3 regions of the Promicromonospora sp. NPDC019610 genome follow, and region 2 is predicted to be linked to each of the others. Evidence: riboswitches for the same ligand, from Rfam matches in the RefSeq annotation. Region 2 holds a riboswitch; each other region holds the start of a gene.

Region 1 (5,548 bases), 260 kb from region 2:
GGCGGCGGGTCGATCCGCATCCCTGCGGCGGCCTGCGGCGTCGTCGGCCTCAAGCCCACGCGCGGGCTGCTGCCCGCGGGCAGCGGCGTCGACTCGCTGGGCGGGCTGGTCGTGAACGGGCCGATCGCGCGCACCGTCGCCGACACCGCCCTGCTGCTGGAGGCGATGCTCCCCCGGCGCGCCGGGGGCGGCGTCGCGCACCCGTACACGCTGCGGGCGCCGTCGTACGCGGCCGGGGCCTACCTCGCGGCCGCGCAGCGGGCCGAGCTGCCGGACGAGGCGGGCGGCCCGCGGGCAGCCCGCCTCGGCGTGACCACCTCGTCCGCGTGGGACGGCTTCTACGACATCGCCGTGTCCCCCGAGGCGCGCGCCGCGCTGGACGCCGGGGTGGGCGCCCTGGCCGGGGTGGGGCACGAGGTGGAGCAGACGGTGCTGGCCGAGGCGCCCGAGTACGCCCCGGCGTTCCGGACCCTGTGGATGGGCGGCGCGTCGGCCGTGCCGATCGACGACCCGGAGACGCTCGGCAGGCTGGAGCCACTCACGCAGTGGCTCATCCGGTCGGGCCGCGAGGTGCCCGCGCGGGAGCTCGCCGAGGCGGTGCGCACGCTCACCGGCTTCGAGCGCTCGCTCGTGGCGCAGGTCAGCGCCTACGACGCCGTCGTGACCCCCGCACTGGCGCTCACCCCGCGGCCGATCGGGTGGTACGACGCCGAGGACCCGGAGCGGAACTTCGAGCAGCAGTGCCAGTACACACCCTTCACGTCGATGCTCAACGTCGCCGGGCTGCCCGCGATCACCGTGCCGACCCACTGGACCGCGCCCACCGCCGAGGCGCCGGCCGGGCTGCCGATGGGGGTGCAGATCGTCGGCCGGCCGGGCGGTGAGCTCACGCTGCTGGCGCTGGCGGCGCAGATCGAGGCGGCGATCCCCCGCCCGCGCGCCTTCCCGCTCTGACGGGTCAGACGTACGGGTCCCCGGAGGGACCTGTACGTCTGACCCTTCGGTGGTGGCCGAATCTGGTTCCGCGTCCCTGGCTGCGCGTGGTTGGGTACCCCTAGCGGGTATCTGGACGCGACGGTGCCGACGCGCCGGGACAGGGAGGACGGAGCCATGGCCGAGACGTTCGAGACGACCGCCCCCGCGCGGCCGAGCCGGTGGACCGGGACCTGGCCCACCAACACCGCCTGGATCGTGCTGGGTGTGCTGACGGGCTTCGCCCTGCTGGTGGGCGGGACGGCGATCGTGGGCGGCACCTGGCAGGACGCCGTCGCCGAGGACCCGACCACCGCGATCGGCGTCGCGACGCTGTGCTACCTGGCCGCCGCCGTCACCGGCGTCCGCTGGACGGCCTGGCTCGTCGCCCTCCTGGCGTCCGCGATCCCCGTCGCGTCCGAGCTGCTGGACACGCCGCGCTGGATCGCGTTCGTCCTGGTGGGGCTGGTCCTGGCCGGCATCGGGCTGGCCCGCGGACGTCGGGCGACGTGGCCGCAGGCCGCCGCGATGGCCGGCTTCTTCGGGGTCGCGACGGCGGCCCTGTTCCTGGAGCCGCGTCTCGGGCTGGCCCTCGCGGGCCTCGCCCTCGCCGCGCACGCCGGGTGGGACGTGGTGCACTACCGCCGCGACGTGGTGGTGAACCGTTCGCTCGCGCTGTGGTGCATCGGCCTGGACCTCACGATGGGCGGCATCTGCGTGGCGCTGGCGCTGTAGCCGTCAGTCCTCGTCCGGGAGGCAGCCGAAGGCCTCGTCGAAGCCCAGGGCGGCCGTCGCCAGCAGGCCCGCGAGGCCGGAGCCCTCGGGCACCGGACGCGGGTCGTCGGTCACGACCCACAGCCCGTCGACGACGTCGTACCCGGCCTGCGGACCCTCGTCGACCAGGCGGCCGACGGCGGCGATCAGCCGCTCGATCTCCTCGCCCGCGGTGCCGACGCCGACCGACGCACGCACCGCGCCGGCGTCGAAGCCGAGCCGGCCGAGGAGCGGGTGCGCGCAGAAGCGGCCGTCCCGGACGCCGATGCCGTGCTCCGCGGACAGGTACGCGGCGACGAGGCCCGGGTCGTACCCGGTCACGGTGAAGGTGACGACGCCGACCGGGTCGACGGCGTCGGCCCAGACCCGCACGACCTCGACGCGGTCGATCGCCTCCAGCCCCGACACGAGCCGGCGGCGCAGGGCGTTCTCGTGCGCGACGACCTCGGCCGGGTCGAGCGCTGCCAGCTCCTCGCAGGCCGCCGCGAGCGCCACCGCGCCGATCACGTTGGGCGAGCCGGCCTCGTGGCGGGCGGGCCCCTCGTGCCAGTCGGTGCCGCTCACGCGCACGCGCCGGACGGCGCCGCCGCCCGCGAGGTAGGGCGTGCCCTGGTCGAGCCAGTCGCGGTGGCCCACCAGCACGCCGGCGCCGAACGGGGCGTAGGTCTTGTGCCCGGAGAAGGCGAGGTAGTCCACGCCGGTGGACTCCAGCGAGATGCGGCGGTGCGGCACGAGCTGGGCGCCGTCGAGCACCACGCGCGCGCCGAACTCGTGGGCGACGGCGACGATCTCGGCGATCGGGAGGGACTCGCCGGTCACGTTCGAGGCGCCGGTCAGGGCCAGGAGGGCGTACGGGCGGTCCGCCGCGGTGTCGGCCAGCTCCTCCCGGATCTGGGCGATGGTCTCGGCCACGGTGGCACCGCCGGTCAGCACGGTCGCGCCGGTCGTGCGCTGCCAGGGCAGCAGGTTCGCGTGGTGCTCCACGTCGAGCACCAGCACGCGGCCGGGCTCGCCGTCGGGCTGGGCGGGGACGCAGCCGGCGAGGAGGTTGAGCGAGTCGGTGGTGTTCCGGGTGATGATCGTCAGGTCGTCCTCGCGGGCGCCGACGAACGCGCCGATGGTGCGGCGCGCGGTCTCGTAGAGCGCCGTGCTCACCTGGGAGAGGTAGCCGGCGCCGCGGTGCACGCTGGCGTACAGCGGCAGCACCTGGGTGACCCGGTCGGCGACGGCTTGCAGGGCCGGGGCCGACGCGGCGACGTCGAGGTTCGCGTACGAGACCTGCGTGCCGTCCACGAGGGGGACGAGCGTCCCGCCGCCGACGACGGGGCGCAGCGGGGCGAGGCCGGTCACCGTGGTGGCACGGCTGAGGGTGGGAGCAGACATGGCGTCCTCCAGCACAGTCCTGGGGGAGGTTCCCCCGCGCTTGCCGCACGCGGACTGCGCGCGGCCTGGTCGTCACCCGGGGCACCCCACCGCGGAGGGAGGGTTGCCGGCCAGCGAGCCGGGGCTTGACGCTGGCGCTCATGACCTGCGGCCATCCTGTGCTGCGGGCAAAACACCTGTCAACGCATGTCTCAGATGCTGGTCCCACGATCCGGTCGGCTCGTTCCCTACTGTTTTACTCGGGTTGCCTGTCGAGACACTGTTCCACCCACCGGACACCATGTCGTAGGGTGGGCAACGACCATCCCGAGCGGCCGAGTGACGTGGCACGACGACGCCGCAGCAACCCAGCGTTCCCCGCAGCAGCGGAGGACGGACGAGGGTGCTACCGCCACGACCGATGGAGGAGCATCATGAGCGATCCCGCGCGCGTCGAAGCACGACCGGCCGACGGCTACGCCGGCGACATCACGCCTCAGCAGGCCTGGGACCTGCTCGCCGGCGACCCGGACGCCACGCTCGTGGACGTCCGTACCGAGGGCGAGTGGCGCACGATCGGCATCCCGGACACGGCGTCGCTGGAGAAGCAGCCCGTGTTCTCCGAGTGGGTGCGGGCCGGCGGCGTGCCCAACCCGCGGTTCCTGGAGGAGCTCCGGGCGGCCGGCGTGACCGACGGGCCCCTCGTCTTCCTGTGCCGCTCCGGCCAGCGCTCGATCGCGGCGGCGCGGCTCGCCACGGCGTCGGGCATCGCGCCGTCGTACAACGTGCTGGAGGGTTTCGAGGGTGCGCCCGGGGCCGACGGCGTCCGGGACCAGCAGGGCTGGAAGGTCGCCGGCCTGCCGTGGACGGCGGGCCCCGCGTGACCGTCACCGGCGCGTTCCCGCCCGGCGCGAACCCCGGCGGTTCCGGCCGCAAGCCGCTGCCCGACGGCGTCCGCCCGGCGACGCTCGCCGTGCGCGGCGGCCACCAGCGCAGCGAGTTCCAGGAGACGAGCGAGGCGCTGTTCCTCACGCAGGGCTACGTCTACGACAACGCCGCGGAGGCCGAGGCCGCGTTCAAGGGCGACGTCGACCGGTTCGTCTACTCGCGCTACGGCAACCCGACGGTGCACACCTTCGAGGAGCGTCTGCGCCAGCTCGAGGGCGCCGACGCCTGCTACGCGACCGCCACCGGCATGTCCGCGGTGTTCACGTCGCTGGCCGCTCTCGTGAGCTCCGGCTCCCGGATCGTGGCCGCCCGGGCGCTGTTCGGGTCCAGCGTGGTGATCTTCGAGGAGATCTTCAAGAAGTGGGGCGTGCGCACCGACTACGTGGACGGGCACGTGCTGTCCCAGTGGGAGGACGCGCTCTCGACGCCCGCGGACGTGGTGTTCTTCGAGACGCCCTCGAACCCGATGCAGGACATCGTGGACGTCCGCGCCGTCGTGGACCTGGCGCACGCCGCCGGGGCGGTCGTGGTGCTGGACAATGTGTTCGCCACCCCGCTGCTGCAGAAGCCGCTCGAGCTGGGCGCCGACGTGGTCGTCTACTCGGCGACCAAGCACATCGACGGTCAGGGCCGCGTGCTGGGCGGCGCGATCCTCGGTTCCACGGAGTACATCACGGGCCCCGTGCAGACGTTCATCCGCAACACCGGGCCGTCGCTGGCGCCGTTCAACGCGTGGACCCTGCTCAAGGGCCTGGAGACGCTGCCGGTGCGCGTCGCCGCCCAGAGCGCGAGCGCCCTCGCCGTCGCGCAGGCCCTGGAGGAGCTGCCCGCCGTGGGCACCGTGCGCTACCCGTTCCTCGACTCCCACCCGCAGGCCGACCTGGCACGGTCGCAGATGAGCGGGGGCGGCACCGTCGTGACGTTCGACCTGGCGGTCCCCGAGGGCACGGACGACGACGCCGCGAAGCGGCACACGTTCGCGTTCCTCGACGCCCTGCGGCTGGTCGACATCTCGAACAACCTCGGCGACGCGAAGTCCCTGATCACCCACCCCGCGACGACCACGCACCGCAAGCTGGGCGCGCCCGGCCGGGCCGCCGTGGGCATCGCGGAGACGACCGTTCGCCTCTCGGTGGGCCTGGAGGACGTCCAGGACATCATCGAGGACGTCGAGCAGGCGCTGGCCTCGGCGGGGTAGGCCGTCGAGGTCCGGCGGTCGGCGCGACCGCCGGGCCTCGACGCCTCGTCAGCTCCCGGCCCGGGTGAGGATCCGGGTCGCCTGGGCCTCGTGGCCCTCCAGGAGCGCCACGTCCGACGTCGCGATCGCCCGGGACGCCGCCGGCGGGACACCGGTGGCCGGGTCGAGCACCTCCGTCTGCAGCGCGAGCCGCTGCTCGTCGTGGTGCGACGTGCGGCCGCCCGTGGACAGGCCCCAGCCGAACGGGAACAGCGGGTCGTAGTGCTTGTCCCCGACGTTCACCACCGGGTCGTC
Region 2 (5,548 bases):
AGGTCCCTCGGGGGACCTGTACGTCTGTCACGGCGCTAGAGCCGGGTGATCCGGATCGCGTCGGCCACGACGTACGCCGTGCCCTGGGTCCAGCGGCTGACGGCGACCACGGTGCGGGTGCCCGCCGTCATCGCGTAGGTGCCGAGCGAGAGCCACGCCCCGCCCGCCGCGGACTGGTCCACGCGGATCGTCGACGAGCCCGTACCGGTGTAGACGATGAACGGCGTCGACGTGTTGTAGCCGGCGATCCCCGGGAACCACGCCTCCACCCGGTACGAGCCGCTCGACGGGATCGTGGCCGTGTACGTCGCCAGGTCGCTGACCTCGGCCGGCGTGGCGTAGCGGTAGTCGGCGCCGTACCGCTCGGCCGAGAAGGACGACGTCAGCCACGAGGAGCCGGCGGAGAAGCCCGCCGAGGTGTTGTCGACGATCACCGACCAGCTCGTGCCCGCCAGTGCCGCCGCGACCTCGGACCGCAGCTGCGGCAGCATCGAGTACAGGACGTCGCCCGGGCAGGCCGTCGCCGTGTAGTCCCGGTGCCCGTAGATCTGGGTGGGCGCGATGCCGTACTGGTCGCAGATGTAGGCGCACAGCTCGACCAGCCGGCTCCAGAGCTGCGCGGGCGGCGTGGCGCTCGTGTAGGTGCCCTGGTTCTCGATACCGATCGCCTGGCTGTTCTGCCCGGGGGCGTGCGCGCCCACGACCGTGCCGCTGCCGTTCTGCAGCCGCGACAACGAGCCGTGGCGGCCCTCCATGACGTACCCGCCGCGGCTCACCGTGAGGTGCTGCCCGGTGTCCACCCAGCCGTTGGCGAAGTGCCACTGCTGGATGTCGCGGGCGATCTGGTACCCGGCGGCCTGCGAGTAGTCGGTGACGTTGGCCGACGCGGTGTGATGGATCAGGATCTTGTTCGGGTTGGCCGAGACGGTGTCGATGGTCCCGCGAGCCGCCGCGGCGCCCCAGGTGGCGCAGCTCGCGATGGCCGGCGCGGCCACCTCGACCCCGGCCACGGCGCCGGGCGGCGCGTCCGCGGGCGCCTCGGGGTCGGGGGCCAGGGACGGCGGGGCGTCGGGGCGGCGCCGGGCGCGTTCCCGGCAGGCGCGCTCCCGGCCGGAGTGGGCGCGGCGACGGCGGGCGCGGCGATCGTCGCGCCCGCGGCACCGATGCCGAGGACGACGGCGCCGCGCAGGAGGTCACGCCGCCCGAACGCGGCGTGGCTGTCGGGGCTGCAGTCGGTGGAGCTGTGGTCGTGTTCGTGCACGGTGGGGCCTCCACGGTTCGGTCGCGCTGTGACGTGCCGATTTTCATCCGTAGTATCGGCCGCCACCCTGCCCACCGGGTACATCACATCCGCCCCATCCCAGACCCAAGATGCCCCACCCCGACCCGTTGAGTGCTGGCTATTTGTTGGTTTCGGGCGCGAAAAGCAACAAATAGCCAGCACTCAACGAAGGGGGAGGGGTTAGGCGGCGGCGCGGCCCGTCAGGCCGACGCGGTCCAGGAGGTCCAGGGCCGGGCGGTGCTTGTTGAACGTGTACACGTGCACGCCGGGCGCGCCGGCGTCGAGCACCTCGCGCGCGAGCGCCGCGGAGTACTCGATGCCGTGCGCGTGCTGGGCCTCGGCGTCGACGGCGCCGTCGGGTGCGGTGAGCCGGTCGAGGTCGCGCAGGAGGTCGGCGGGCGCCGCCACCCCGGTGAGCTCCTCGACGCGGCGCAGCCGGCGCGCCTCCGTCGTCGGCAGGATGCCGGCCAGGATCGGGATGGTCACGCCCGCGGTGCGGGCCGCCTCGACGAACCCGGTGTACGAGTCCGCGCGGTAGAAGAACTGGGTGATCGCGAAGCTCGCGCCCGCCTCCTGCTTCTCCAGCAGCCGGCGCACCTCCTGCTCGCGCGTGGTGCCGGCCCCGGGGTTGCCGTCCGGGAACGTCGCGACGGCGATGGCCAGCGGCCGGGCGGCCGAGCGCAGCGCGGTGCTGACGTCGGCGGCGCACCGCCGCTCCTCCACCTGCCGCAGCAGCCGCACGAGGTCCACGCTGGAGCGCACGCCGTCGGACGGCGGGCGCCAGTCCGGCTCGTCGCGCGGCGGGTCGCCGCGCAGGGCGAGGAAGGACCGCACCCCGGCCTCGAGGAACTCCTCGATCACCGCGGACACGTCCTCGCGGGACGCGCCCACACAGGTCAGGTGGGCCACCGGCAGCACGGGCGTACCGCGCAGCAGCGTGGCGAGCACCTCGCGCGCGGTCGCCCGGTCGCCGCCGGCCGCCCCGTACGTCACCGAGACGAAGTCCGGGCGGGCCGCCACGAGCCGCTGCGCCGTCTCCCAGAAGTTGGGCGCGGCGTCGGGCCGACGCGGGGGCATCAACTCGAACGACACCGTGGGGCGGTGCGGGTGTACCTCGGCGACCATGGCTGCTCCATCGAACCTGGCGTGAGCACCTTGCGTCCCTCGTGCCGCGGCGACGCGGCGGAAGGTCGGCAGGTTGCTGCGGTGTCAGGGAGCCAGGACTCTCGACCGCTCTGGATGGGGTTCGCCACCATGCTAAGCGACCGTCCAGCACTGGGACAGAATTCGTCCGGGGGTCGAGACGGCCCGGTCCACGGTGTGTGGACCGGGCCCGCCGGCTACTTCACCGACCCGGCCACCAGGCCGCCCACCAGGCGCTTCTCGATGATCATGAACAGGATCACCACAGGCACGATCGCCACGACGGACACCCCGAACACGTACTGCCAGGACGTCTCGTACTGGCCCACGAACTTGGTGAGCGCCACGGAGAGCGGCTGGTTGCCCGCCGTCGTCAGCAGCACCAGCGAGGCCGCGAACTCGTTCCAGGAGGCGACGAACGTGAACACGACCGCCGTCACGATGCCCGGCCAGACGAGCGGCAGGTTGATCTTCGTCAGGACGGCGAACGTGCCGGCGCCGTCGAGCTGCGCCGCCTCGTCGACCTCCTTCGGGATGCCCGCGAAGAAGCTGTGCATGATCCAGACCGCGAACGACAGGTTGAACGCGGCGTTGACCAGGATCATCGCGACCCACGTGTCGAGGATGCCGATGGCGATGAACTGCCGGAACAGGCCCGACGTCAGCACGGCGGGCTGCACCATCTGGGTCACGATCACGAGGAACAGGAAGAAGAGCCGGCCCGTGAACCGGAACCGCGCCGTGTAGTAGGCGGCGGGCAGCGCCACGGCCAGCACGAGCAGCGTGGCGCACAACGAGATCACCAGGGTGGAGATCAGGTTCTGCGCCAGCGGCGTCTCGGGCGTGGACCACATGGTGACGTAGTTGTCCCAGTGCCACTCCGTGGGGAAGTAGGTGGGGTCGACCGACCTGATCTCGGCCTTGGTCTTCACGGAGCCGAAGAACATGATCAGGTACGGCAGCAGGAAGACCACCAGCACCACGAGCCCGGCGAGCAGCCGGAGCAGCAGCGACCCGAGCGGCACCTGATCCGTCGTGTACTTCCGCACCCGCCGCCGGTTGTCCGACGGCGGCCGGGCCGCGTCGCGCGCGGTGGTCCCCGGGTCGGTGATCGCGGTCATCAGACCTCCTCCAGGGGGCGGACGACCCGCACGTAGACGGCGACGATGGCGATGACCACCAGGAACGCGATGACGGACAACGCGCTGGCCAGGTCGATCTGCCGCTGGTTCTGCATGTACTTGAAGATCATCGTCATGACGGTGTCGGCGTCGTAGCCGGGGATGGACCCCGTCATGACGCGCAGGATCGGCAGCGAGTTGAACACGTTGATGATGTTGATCAGCACCGCCACCGAGATGGCACCCCGCAGCTGCGGCAGCACCACGCTGAAGTAGGTGCGCGCCCCGCTGGCGCCGTCGATCCGCGCGGCCTCCACGGTCTCGCCGGGCACCGTCTGGAGCCCGGCGAGCACCGTGTAGGTGGTGAACGGCAGCGACACGAACACGGCGACCGCCATGGCCCACGCGAACGCGGTGCCGGGGTGTCGGGTCCAGCCGTAGCCCTCCGGCGTGCTGATCAGGCCGACGTCCACCAGGAACGAGTTGATGATGCCGAAGTACGGCTCCAGGCCGTAGTGCACCACCAGCGTCGTCATGACGACGCTGGAGGCCCACGGCACGATGACGGCCATCCGCACCAGCCGGCGGCCGGGGAACGCCTTGTTCAGCAGTGCCGCGAGCGCCAGCGACCCGATGAGGGTGCAGGCGACGACGACGACCACCCACACGACCGTGCGGCCGAGGATCGGCCAGAAGTACTGGAAGCCGATGACCGTCGCGAAGTTCGCGAGGCCCACTCCCCCGTCGTCCAGGCCGCTCTGGCTGATGTCGCGTGTCGAGTTCCAGAACATCAGGCCGACCGGGAACAGGACCACGGCCGCAATGAGTGCGACCGCGGGCCCGATCCACGGCAGGGCCTTCATCAGGTCCTTCACCAAGTTCCCCGTGCTTTCGGTTCGGCGTTGCGTGTGGTCAGCCGTGCCGGGCACGGCGGTCGGTGGGGCGTCAGCCCGCGTCGACCTGTGCCTGGATCTCGGTCAGGACGTCCTGGGCCGACTTCTTCCCGTCGAGCTGGCCGAAGAGCGCCTTGAACGCGGAGTCCGCGGCCTGCCAGTCGGGGTTGGTGCTCGGGTAGAACTGCGCGTCGGGCAGCACCTCGAGGAACGGCGCGAGCGCCTCCTCGCCGGCGAGCTGCTCGGAGCCCGAGAGGGTGGTGGGCAGGAAGCCCTCGGCCTGGACCCACGGCACGTAGACGTCGGCGGAGTAGAAGTAGTCGAAGAACGCGGTGATGGCCTCCTGCTTGTCGCCGTCGTTCTGGAACGCCATGAGGTGGTCCGCCACACCCAGCGTGAACGGCGAGCCGTCCTCGGTGGGGATGGGGTGGATGGAGTACTCCAGGTCCGGGTTGTCGGACTCGATCTGCCCGACGCTCGGCGGCAGACCGATCTGCATGCCGATCTTGCCCTGGACGAAGATGTCGAACAGCGGGCTGCGGTCCGTCGCGCCGGCGTCGGCCTGCGTGGCGCCCTCGTCGATCATCTTCTTGGCGAACTCGGCACCCGGGAGGTTCTCGGGGGTGTCGATCGTGATGGCCTCGGCGTCGCCGAAGGTGCCGCCGCCGCCCCACAGCCACACCGCCGCCTCGGCCTGTGCCTCCTCCGAACCGAGCGGCATGCCGTAGCCGGCCACGCCGCCGCCGAGCTCCGAGACCTTCTTGGCGGACTCGAGCAGCTCGTCCCAGGTGGTGGGGACCTCGGCGCCGGCCTCCTCCAGGAGCGCGTCGTTGACGAACAGCGCGCGGGCGGAGGCGATGAACGGGAGGCCGTAGGTGGTGCCGTCGACCTGGGCGTTCTCCAGGAACGTGGGCTGGAAGTCGGCGTAGGTCTCCTCGGAGGTGACCTCCTCGACCGGGTACAGCAGCTCGTCCGCGGCGAAGCCGGCGAAGGGGCCGCCGTTGTAGATGTCGGGTGCGTCGCCGCCCTGGATCTTGGTGGCGATGACGGACTCGAGGTTGTCCCAGGACTCGACCTGCAGCTTGACGTCGATGTCGGGGTTGGCCTCC
Region 3 (5,548 bases), 2.2 Mb from region 2:
GGTTGGTGCGGTCGGCGAGCGTGGCGCCCGGGATCTCGCCCGCCGAGGCGCGGCCCGCGGCCGAGCGGACGTCGATCAGCAGGGCGCCGGCGGCGACCTTGGCGCCCGCGGCTGCGGGGGTCTGCAGCTCGGGGGTCTGCGGCTCGGGGGTCTGCGGCTCGGGGGTCTGCGGCTCGGGGGTGTGCAGCTCGGGGGTCTGCGGCTCAGGGGTGGTCATGGTGGTCTCCTCCGGGTGGTGCGTGGTTCGTCGGATGGTCAGGCGCTCAGGAGCCGGCCCGTGGGCAGCGCCCGCTCGGCGGCCTCGGCGTCCGACAGCCCGAGCGAGCCGCGCAGCGTGGTCGCCGTCCGCTCGGTGCGGAACAGGCCCGCGTGCTGGAGCGCGGGCACCAGGTGGTCGGTGATCGTGTCGAGGTCGGAGCTCAGCGACGACGGCCGCAGCAGGAACCCGTCGACGGCGCCGACGGTGGTCCAGTCGGCGATCAGGGTCGCGAGCTCGTCGGGCGTGTCGGCGACGACCAGCCCGTCGCCCATGACCGCCGTGCCCTCCAGGGCCTCGACGAGCTCGAGGCGTGCGCGCGCACTGGCCCGCTCCTGCGCGAGCACCACGTAGACCTCGGCGAGCACGCGCAGCTCCTCGGGGTCGCGCCCGGCGGACAGCGCTGAGTCCCGCACGAGCCGGCGCAGCCGCACCGCGTGCGCGGCGTCGGTGACGGTGATCCGCGCGACGTCGGCGGTACGGCCGGCGAGCGCCGCGCTCGCCTCGGAGCGCACGCGGACGACGACGGGCGGGGGCGTCTGCGGCAGGGCGTCGTCCGTGCCGGCGGCCGGGCGGCCCCGGACGGCGAACCGGATGCCGTCGTGGTCCACGCGGAACCGGCCCTCGGCGTCGAGCTCGACCGCGCCCGCCCCGCTGCCGGGACGGCCCGTCCACACCTGGGTCACGGAGCGGATGCCCAGCTCGACCCGGCCGGCCCACGCGTCGTCCGCCTCGGGGAGCTTGCTCTGCCGCACGGCCTGCCAGCCGGCCCGGCCGCTGCTCGCGCGGTCGATGCTGCTCAGCGCGACGGCGGCGTGGGCCGCCTCGACGTGCACCGTGTCGACGGCGGCGACCAGCCCGATGCCGGTCGTGACCCGCGCGGCCCGGGCCGCCGCGACGGCCGTGTCCAGCCGCCCCGTGACCTGGCTGCGGCCCGGGTGGAGCAGGAAGCCCTCGTCGAGGCTGACGAAGTCGAGCAGGCCGCGGTCGGCGGTCCGCACGAGGTGCAGGAACCGCTCGCCGTCGAACGGGCGCGGCGCGACCGGGCCGCGTGCACGGTGCGCGCCCGGACGGGCTCCGGCGGAGGTGAGGTCCACGCCGAGCACGACGGGACGGGAGGAGGTGGAGGCGAGGGACGTGGGCTGCGACGGGTACGGCACGGCGGGGCTCCGTTCGGGCTGCGGCTGCGCGACGGCGCCCGGGGGACCCGGCCGGCGCGCAGGGTGCGCGACGGCGTCCAGGGGTCGCCCGGGAGCGTGGCTGCCAGAGGGCAGGAGTGAGGCGTCCGGTCAGGGACGTGAGGGCCGGAGGCGGCCGGGGCTCGGCGTGCGACGCCGAGAGGAGGTCCGGGCGGCGGGCCGGTGGCGCCTGTGGCGGCCGGTCAGCGCGTCGGGGCTGTCGGGGTCAGCGACAACACATGTGCTCGCGCGGGGCAGCACCAGCCCGCACGGTGACGTTCCGGGTCGGCAGGGACACGTGGACGGCGGGGGCAGCGCTCCGGGTCATCGTCGTTCTCCTCACCTGCTCGCCCAGCGGCGAGCGACGCGTGTTGTCATCCGCCGGCGGCGGTGGACCTGGTCCTCACCCGGGGCACCCACCCGCGCGGGGGGTTGCCGTCCGACCAGCCGGGGCTTCGCGTCGGAACTCATGACCTGTCGAGGCTTTCTACATCTCTCCGATCGGATAAGTGCGGTTGGTCTCGATGTCACAGAAGATACGAATGGAACCCATAGAAGTCAATGATCCTTGCCCAGATCTCACATCCCGGGACCTGGGGGCTCCGGCGTGGAGCGGGCGGGGCGCGCGGCGGGCGGGCTGCGCGGCGGGCGGGCTGCGCGGCAGGCGGGCTGCGCGGCGGGCGGCTGCGGTGGCCGCTCCATGAGTTCGGTCCGTTGCCTCGAGACCGGTCGGTCGATCGACCGATCTCGACGCAACCGACCGATTTCAAGGCAACCGACCGATCTCATCGACGCCGGAGGGCGCGGTAGGCCGGAGGGCACGGAAGGCGGGAGCACACGGAAGGCGGGAGGGTACCGAACGGAGGTGCGCTTCTACCCCGTCATTGGGCCCGGAACCAGGCTGGTTTCGGGCGCAATGACGGGGCAGAAGCGCACTCCGGCGTGCGGCTAGTCCAGGAGGAGTTCAATCTGGGCCAGGGCGGCCGGCTCGGCGAGCTCCAGCCGGACGGCGGTCAGCGGAACGGGCTCGTCGAGCACGAAGGGACGCAGCTGGCCGGGCCAGCGCCACTCCTCGCCGGACCGCTCGTCGAGTACCCGGCCGTCGGCCGCGACCAGTCGCCAGGCAGACGGCGGCTGCCCCGTCCCCGCTCCGTCCGCCGACGCCGCTGCCACCGCCGACTCCGAGGCCGCCGCCGACTCCGAGGCCGCCGCCGACTCCGAGGCCGCCGCCGACTCCGAGGCCGCCGTCTCGGGGGACGGGCCCGAGGTCAGCGTGTAGGCGCGCAGCACCGCGCCTGCCGGGGCGTCTGCTGCGGGCACCCACTCAAGGGTGCCGTCCACCTCCGCCGACGTCGTGAGGTCGCCGTCGGTCAGGTGCGGCAGGACGTCGCCCTCGGCGCCGCGCCAGCCGCCGTCGGCACGCCGCCACGGCCGGTCGGACGCCGGCCGGAGCGCACCGGCAGCATCAGCTCCGACGACGGCGGCGCCGGCGACACCCGCGGAGTCGGTGCCTGTACCTGCGCCAGCGGCACCGGGTGCGCCGGCACCAACCGCGGCACCCGCACCCGCAGCAGCCGGCTCGCCGTCGTCCGCGGGCACACCCCAGCGCGTCGGCACGTCCGACAGGGCGAAGCGGAGGGTCGCTCCCCCGACGAGGTCGGCGTTGTCGACCGACGGCTCGACCACGACCCGGCCAGCACCAGCACCAGCACCAGCACCAGCACCAGCACCAGCACCAGCACCAGCCGACACCTCGAGCCCCGCCACGTACACCCGCTCGGCCGCACCCGGCGCCTCGATCACGAGGTCACCGTCGGGCCGGTGCACCACCGCCCGGTCGAACAGCGGCGACGTGACCGCCCAGCGCGGTGAGCCGATCTCCAGCGGGTACAGCCCGAGGGCGGCCAGCACGTACCAGGCCGACATCTCGCCGTTGTCCTCGTCGCCGTGGTACCCCTGCCCGATGTCGTTGCCGGTCCACAGCCGCGTCAGGATCTCGCGCACGACCTCCTGGGTGCGGTCCGGCCGCCCGGCGACCGACCACGTCCAGGCGATGTGGTGCGACACCTGGTTCGACTGCCCGAGCTGGCCCAGGCGCACGTCACGCGCCTCGAACATCTCGTGGATCGGGGTGCCGTAGCTGCCGGGCTTGTCGGCCCGCTCGGGCGCGGCGAAGAACCGCTCCAGCAGCCGCTCCAGCCCGGCGCGCCCGCCGTGCAGGGCGGCCAGCCCCGCACCGTCGTGCACGGGGTGGAACAGGAAGTTCCAGGCGTCGGACTCGGTGTAGTCGCCGCCCCACGCGTCCGGGTCGAACGGGGCCGGGTCGAAGGCACCGTCCCGGGCGCGGCCGCGGAAGAATCCCGTGGCGGCGTCGAAGAGGTGCACGTACCCGAGCGCGCTCTGCCGCAGGTAGGCGGCCTCGTCGCGCAGGGAACGACGGCGCTCGTCCGGGGTCCCGGGGGCCTCCGCGAGCGCCTGCGCCATCCGGGCCAGCCCGGCGTCGTTGATGTAGCCCTCCAGGCTCCACGACACCGACTCCTCGACGTCCCGCGGCACCCAGCCGTGCGTGAGGGCGAAGTCCTGGCCCTTGCGCCCGACGCCGGACCGGGTGGGCAGCGCCGTGGCGTTGCGCAGCCCGGCGTCGTAGGTCACGAGCGGGTCGGGCAGGTCCACGCCGCGCAGGTACAGATCGGCGAAGGCGACGTCGGACGACGTGCCCGTCATCAGGTCCGCGTAGCCGGGCGACGACCAGCGGGCGACCCAGCCGCCCTCCCGGTACTGCTGCACGAACCCGTCGGCGAGCCGGCCCGCGACCTCCGGGTACAGCAGCGCGTAGGCCGGCCAGCAGGTGCGGTAGGTGTCCCAGAACCCGTGGTTGACGAACATCTCGCCGGGCACCACCGGGGCGCCGTCGAGCACGGGCGAGGCGTGCACGGGCGCGCCGTCGGCCCCGACCTCGGTGTACGACGACGGGTACAGGTTGAGCCGGTACAGGTTCGAGTACAGCGTGACCTGCTGCTCCTCGGAGGCGCCCTCGACGTCGAGCACGCCGAGGCGCTCCTCCCACTGCGCGCGGGCGGCGTCGGCGACCTCCTCGAACGTCCCGGACACCTCGCGCTCCAGCGCGAGCCAGGCCAGCTCCTCGCTGATGTACGACGTCGCCACGCGCACCTCGACGGTGCGACCCGCCGCGGAGGCACCCTCCAGGGCCACCGTCGCGTACGTCGCGTGGTCCCGCCCGCGGGCGCGGCCCGTGCGCAGGACCCGGCGGGAGATCCGGCCCACGACGTACATGCGGCTGCGGCCCACCGACAGCGGGCTGCCGTGGTCGGACCAGCCGCTGAGCGTGCCGTCGTCGTGCACGGTGACGGAGACGGGCGGGCCGTCCGCCCGGGAGTCACCCACGGCGTCGATCAGCAGGTGCCCCGCCGTGGCGCCGGGCGGGAACGTGAACCGGAGCACGCCGCCGTGGTCGGACGCCGCGACCGCCACGCGCGCGCCGCCGTCCAGGCCGACGTCGTACCGGTGCGGCCGCGCGGTCTCGTCGTCGTGCGAGAAGCCGATCGAACGGGCGTCGAGGCCGGCGTCGGGCACGCCGTCGGCGCCCGCCGAGCCCGCGGGCACGAGGTGGAACGCGAGCTGGTCGCGGTCCCCCATCCACGGGCTCGGCTCGTGCGAGATGCCCACGCCCTGCAGCCGCGGCCGGTTGTCCGGTCCGTTGTGCGCGGCCCAGGAGTACAGCCAGCGCTCGGAGGCGGCGTCGGTGAGCGGGACCCACATCGTGAAGCCGTTCGGCACAGCGGCCGCGGGCACGTTGTTGCCCCGCGAGTAGGCGCCCGAGGAGTGGGTGCCGCGCCGGGTGTCCACGAGGTCCGCACGGCCGTTGACCGTGCGCGCGACGCGCGGCGCCACCGACACCGTGTCGAACCACGCCTCGGTGCGCCCGCGGTCGGGCGCGGCGGTCACGGCGGCGGCCGCGCGCACGCGGCGGCCCGGCAGCGCCCGGGCCACGGGGCCCAGGTCCACGCGGACCAGGTTCCAGTGGTCGGGCACCAGGATGCGGGCCTCCCCCTGCCCGACGGCGGTCGCGGGCATCCCGTGCTGGTCCAGCAGG

Evidence for each region. Region 2 has a riboswitch for S-adenosylmethionine ahead of ACH45N_RS01420 (methylenetetrahydrofolate reductase). Riboswitches for the same ligand answer to the same signal wherever they lie in the genome.
Region 1: linked by a shared signal. The riboswitch ahead of ACH45N_RS02555 (aminotransferase class V-fold PLP-dependent enzyme) and the one ahead of ACH45N_RS01420 (methylenetetrahydrofolate reductase) in region 2 are both predicted to bind S-adenosylmethionine.
Region 3: linked by a shared signal. The riboswitch ahead of ACH45N_RS11250 (LLM class flavin-dependent oxidoreductase) and the one ahead of ACH45N_RS01420 (methylenetetrahydrofolate reductase) in region 2 are both predicted to bind S-adenosylmethionine.

Annotation. Positions count from the first base shown of each region.
Region 1 covers NZ_JBIRXX010000001.1:587,741-593,288, reverse strand. Annotated here, with positions in the region: gene ACH45N_RS02565 (amidase) at 1-954, shown strand, start outside; gene ACH45N_RS02560 (hypothetical protein) at 1,111-1,707, shown strand; gene ACH45N_RS02555 (aminotransferase class V-fold PLP-dependent enzyme) at 1,711-3,129, opposite strand; SAM riboswitch class IV at 3,161-3,275, opposite strand; gene ACH45N_RS02550 (rhodanese-like domain-containing protein) at 3,543-3,992, shown strand; gene ACH45N_RS02545 (O-succinylhomoserine sulfhydrylase) at 3,989-5,254, shown strand; gene ACH45N_RS02540 (glycoside hydrolase family 3 N-terminal domain-containing protein) at 5,303-5,548, opposite strand, start outside.
Region 2 covers NZ_JBIRXX010000001.1:323,156-328,703, reverse strand. Annotated here, with positions in the region: gene ACH45N_RS01425 (N-acetylmuramoyl-L-alanine amidase) at 36-1,010, opposite strand; gene ACH45N_RS01420 (methylenetetrahydrofolate reductase) at 1,463-2,407, opposite strand; SAM riboswitch class I at 2,412-2,528, opposite strand; gene ACH45N_RS01415 (carbohydrate ABC transporter permease) at 2,623-3,546, opposite strand; gene ACH45N_RS01410 (carbohydrate ABC transporter permease) at 3,546-4,421, opposite strand; gene ACH45N_RS01405 (extracellular solute-binding protein) at 4,492-5,548, opposite strand, start outside.
Region 3 covers NZ_JBIRXX010000001.1:2,521,663-2,527,210, reverse strand. Annotated here, with positions in the region: gene ACH45N_RS11255 (rhodanese-like domain-containing protein) at 1-217, opposite strand, end outside; gene ACH45N_RS11250 (LLM class flavin-dependent oxidoreductase) at 256-1,416, opposite strand; SAM riboswitch class IV at 1,798-1,909, opposite strand; gene ACH45N_RS11245 (GH92 family glycosyl hydrolase) at 2,383-5,548, opposite strand, start outside.